DNA from 2 places in the Streptomyces cyanogenus genome. Region 1 is predicted to be linked to the other one. Evidence: riboswitches for the same ligand, from Rfam matches in the RefSeq annotation. Region 1 holds a riboswitch; the other holds the start of a gene.
The links. Region 1 has a riboswitch for glycine ahead of gcvT (glycine cleavage system aminomethyltransferase GcvT). Riboswitches for the same ligand answer to the same signal wherever they lie in the genome.
Positions count from the first base shown of each region.

Region 2: it holds a riboswitch for glycine, as region 1 does, so the genes downstream of both, gcvP (aminomethyl-transferring glycine dehydrogenase) here and gcvT (glycine cleavage system aminomethyltransferase GcvT) in region 1, are expected to answer to the same signal.

Region 1 covers NZ_CP071839.1:5,995,841-5,998,225, reverse strand. Annotated here, with positions in the region: gene S1361_RS27135 (AAA family ATPase) at 60-728, opposite strand; glycine riboswitch at 906-1,010, shown strand; glycine riboswitch at 1,011-1,123, shown strand; gene gcvT (glycine cleavage system aminomethyltransferase GcvT) at 1,168-2,295, shown strand.
Region 2 covers NZ_CP071839.1:1,713,895-1,716,279, reverse strand. Annotated here, with positions in the region: gene S1361_RS07630 (DNA polymerase IV) at 1-310, shown strand, start outside; gene S1361_RS07625 (PRC-barrel domain-containing protein) at 505-876, opposite strand; glycine riboswitch at 996-1,090, shown strand; gene gcvP (aminomethyl-transferring glycine dehydrogenase) at 1,265-2,385, shown strand, end outside.

The DNA of each region.
Region 1 (2,385 bases):
CCGCCTGCTGGGAACCACTGCTGTGAGCATGAAGGCTAGCGGGTGGCTGTGACAGTCCCTCACCGAGTGAAGCCGACGCGCCTGAGGACGTCCGCCGCGTCCCGGTCCAGCAGCACCGCCGCGCCGCAGCCGGCGGGCAGCTCGCCCTTCTCCACCGCGCGCAGCAGCCGGGCGGTGGTACGGCGGTGGCGGCGGAAGGCGTAGCGGGACACGCCCCGGCCGCGCTCGTGCTGGCCCTGCCGGGCCGCCGCGGGGCTGACGTCCAGCAGGATCAGGTGCAGGGTGCCGCCCCGGCGCCGGGCCTCGCGGGCCAGCCAGGCGCGCACCCAGGCCTGGGTGCCGCAGTCGTGCACGACGACTCCCTCGCCGGTGCGCAGGGCGCGGCGCAGGGCGGTGTAGTGGGCGAGGCGGACCAGGGGGCGGTACAGCGCGTAGGGCAGGCTGCGGGGCACGCGGGCCGCCCACCGGTCGCGGGCGTCCTGGGAGTCGATGCGGTGGCCGGTGACCGCGCGGTGCATCAGGGTGGACTTGCCGCTGCCGGGCAGTCCGGTGACCACCACCAGGTCGCGGGGGCCGAAGAGCAGGGCGTGCGGGCTGCGGCCCGCGCGGTCGCGCAGGTCGCGGACGACCGGGGCGGGCCGGTCCGCGCCGCGCTCGCGGGCCAGGGCGGAGGGCGGCTTCGGTACCGCGATGCCGGCGTCGGTGGCGTAGGCCGAGGTCCTGTTCACCGTGATCGTCCTCCCAGTGGGCTCGGTCGTCCCATCCCCGTTGTATGTAAAGAGAAGGTAATGGGCAACGGTCGGTGCTTCGTGTGCGTGGTGCCACAGGTCGGTCACAAGCAGCGTGCTCTGGCTGGCCGCGGTGCGGCGTGCAATGATGTGCGCGCCAACTGCATACCGGCCGTTTGAATCCGCGCGGGAGAGTTCCCAGCCGTACGTCTGTGCCGCTGGGGCGCCGAAGGAGCAAGTCCCTCCCTTGAATCTCTCAGGCACCGTTACCGCGTGGGCGAGGCACATCTGAAAAGCGGGCCGCTGCGACAGCGGCTCCACCCAAGGTGCAAGCCGTGATCGTCCCTGTGGCGGTCGTGGCGAACCTCTCAGGTTCCGATGACAGATGGGGAGGAACGTTCCTCGCCCCATCCCTGTTGCCCTGGGAGACGACCGACCGATGAGCAGTACCGAACCCACTGAGCTGCGCCACACCGCGCTCGATGCCGTGCATCGTTCGCTCGGTGCGACGATGACCGACTTCGCCGGCTGGGACATGCCCCTGCGCTACGGCTCCGAGCGCGACGAGCACCTCGCCGTGCGCACCCGGGCCGGACTGTTCGACCTCTCCCACATGGGTGAGATCACCGTCACCGGCACCGACGCCGCCGCCCTGCTGAACCACGCCCTGGTCGGCAACATCGCCTCCGTCGGCGTCGGCCGCGCCCGTTACACCATGATCTGCCAGGCCGACGGCGGCATCCTGGACGACCTGATCGTCTACCGCCTGGCCGAGACCGAGTACATGGTGGTGGCCAACGCCTCCAACGCCCAGGTGGTGCTGGACGCGCTCACCGAGCGGGCCGCCGGATTCGACGCCGAGGTCCGTGACGACCGGGACGCGTACGCGCTGATCGCCGTGCAGGGACCGGAGTCCCCCGGCATCCTGAAGTCGCTCACCGACGCCGACCTGGACGGCCTGAAGTACTACGCCGGCCTGCCCGGCACGGTCGCCGGCGTGCCGGCGCTGATCGCCCGCACCGGCTACACCGGCGAGGACGGCTTCGAGCTGTTCGTGCGGCCTGAGCACGCCGTCGAGCTGTGGCAGGCGCTCACCAAGGCCGGCGAGGGCGCCGGACTGGTCCCGTGCGGGCTGTCCTGCCGGGACACGCTGCGCCTGGAGGCGGGCATGCCGCTGTACGGGCACGAGCTGACCCGCGAGCTGACCCCGTTCGACGCCGGGCTCGGCCGGGTGGTGAAGTTCGAGAAGGAGGGCGACTTCGTGGGCCGCGAGGCGCTCGCCGAGGCCGCCGCCCGGGCCCAGGAGAACCCGCCGCGGGTGCTGGTCGGCCTGGTCGCCGAGGGCCGCCGGGTGCCGCGCGCCGGGTACGCCGTGGTCGCCGGCGGCGAGGTGATCGGCGAGGTCACCTCCGGTGCCCCCTCCCCCACCCTGGGCAGGCCGATCGCGATGGCCTACGTCGACGCGGCGCACGCGGCGCCGGGCACCGAGGGCGTCGGCGTGGACATCCGGGGCACCCACGAGCCGTACCAGGTCGTGGCGCTGCCGTTCTACAAGCGCCAGAAGTGACACCGTCGTAGCCCCGCGTCGTGCCGGAACGTGATGTCGGGCACATCAGCGCTGCTCACGCGCGTTCCTCAGCAGTCCCCCTTCATCAGC
Region 2 (2,385 bases), 4.3 Mb from region 1:
GTGGCGCGCCGGGCAGGACGTACGGCATGCGGAGTACGGGCCCGGATGGGTGCAGGGGAGCGGACTGGGCCGGGTGACGGTGCGGTTCGAGACGCCGCAGTCCGAGCCGGGGCGTGTGCGCACGTTTTTCGTCGACGATCCTGCGCTGGAGTCGGCTGAGCCGTTGCCGCTGGTTGCCGACCTGGCCCACGCACCCACCGGTCCCGCTCCGGAGACGGTTCGGGGCTCGGATGTCGGGGACGGCTCGGAGGAAGGTGGTGGCGGCTCGGGCGTGGGTGATCAGCTGGAGGGGGCCGGAGGGCGGACATAGGCCGGGCAGCGGGCGGGGACCGGTCCGTGTGCCGGCGGGTCGGGGCCGACAGGTCGGGCCCCGGGCCGGTCCCGTCTGGGTGCCCCGGGCCGGGGCCGGACGGGGGTCGGGCTGTGGGTGCGAGCCGGCCCGCGCGGGGATTACGGCGGGCGGGGCGGGGCTGCCGGCGTCGGTCAGGTCGGGCGTCGGTCAGGTCAGGGTTCTTCCGTGCCTGCCAGCTTGCCGAAGTCGTGGTCCGGGACGGTGGGGGGTGCGGCCACGTCGAGGCCGTAGTGGTGGTAGAGCTGGAGTTCCTGTTCGGGGGAGAGGTGGCGGCCCACGCCGAAGTCGGGGGCGTCCTTGATCAGGGCGCGGTCGAAGGGGACGTACAGGCTGCCTTCGACGAGCTCGCTGGGCTCCAGGGGTACGAAGGCGTCCCGGGAGAACAGGCCGGTGCGTATGGCAGCCCACTCGGGCACTCCGGTGGCGTCGTCCAGGTACACCTCGTCAATGGTGCCGATCTTGGTGCCATTGCGGTCGAACGCCTTGCGGCCGATCAGGTTGCGCGGATCGATGTCGGTCTGCACGGTCCCTCTCCCTCCACGTGGTCGCAACTCATCCGTAAGCACTACAAAAGAGCACATTCAGGGAGGCGGCCACTCGAAGGCTCCGGCATTGACCTCGCTGGTAGGCTGACAGCGGCTGCTGACCCCGTGCGGGAGAGTCCTCCGACCACCTCGGAGGCGCCGAAGGAGCAACTCCTCCCCGGAATCTCTCAGGCTCACGTACCGCACGGACGAGGTCACTCTGGAAAGCAGGGCGGTTGTCGACGGCTCCCGCCCTCACCGACGGTGAAAGCCGGCGCCCTCGGGTGGCCGGTGAAGCTCTCAGGTTGAGATGACAGAGGGGGAGGCCGTCGGGGTATCCGTACCGGGGTGCCCCTCGAAGGTCGCGTCAGACCAGGAGGCCTCCGCAATGACCGCCCATCGCATTCCGCTCTCCGAGCTCGAAGCGGGCATTCCGTTCGAGCAGCGCCACATCGGACCCGACCAGGAGGCGCGGGCCAAGATGCTCGCGCAGGTCGGATACGGCTCGCTCGACGAGCTGACCGCCGCCGCGGTCCCGGATGTGATCAAGAACGCCGACGCCCTGGACCTGCCGGGCGCCCGCACCGAGGCCGAGGTGCTCGCCGAGCTGCGCTCGCTCGCCGACCGCAACCAGGTTCTGGGCTCCATGATCGGGCTGGGGTACTACGGCACGTTCACCCCGCCCGTCATCCTGCGCAACGTCATGGAGAACCCGTCCTGGTACACGGCCTACACGCCGTACCAGCCGGAGATCTCCCAGGGGCGGCTCGAGGCCCTGCTGAACTTCCAGACCGTGGTCGCCGACCTCACTGGGCTGCCCACCTCCGGCGCCTCCCTCCTCGACGAGGGCACGGCCGCGGCCGAGGCCATGTCGCTGTCCCGGCGCATGGGCAAGAACAAGAAGGGCCTCTTCCTGGTCGACGCGGACGTGCTGCCGCAGACCATCGCCGTGATCGAGACCCGCGCCGAGCCGACCGGCGTCGAGGTGGTCGTCGCCGACCTGAGCGACGGCATCCCGGCGGAGATCGCCGAGCGCGAGATCAACGGCGTGCTGATCCAGTACCCGGGCGCCTCCGGTGCCGTACGGGACATCAAGCCGGTCATCGACCGGGCGCACGAGCTGGGCGCCCTCGTCACCGTCGCCGCCGACCTGCTGGCGCTGACCCTGCTCACCTCGCCGGGCGAGCTGGGTGCGGACATCGCCGTCGGCACCACCCAGCGCTTCGGCGTGCCGATGGGCTTCGGCGGCCCGCACGCCGGCTACATGGCCGTGCACGAGAAGTTCGCCCGCAGCCTGCCCGGGCGGCTGGTGGGCGTCTCCGTGGACGCCGACGGGAACAAGGCCTACCGGCTCGCGCTGCAGACCCGTGAGCAGCACATCCGCCGCGAGAAGGCCACCAGCAACATCTGCACCGCGCAGGTGCTGCTCGCCGTGATGGCCGGCATGTACGCCGTCTACCACGGCCCGGAGGGCCTGAAGACCATCGCCCGGCGCACGCACCGGTACGC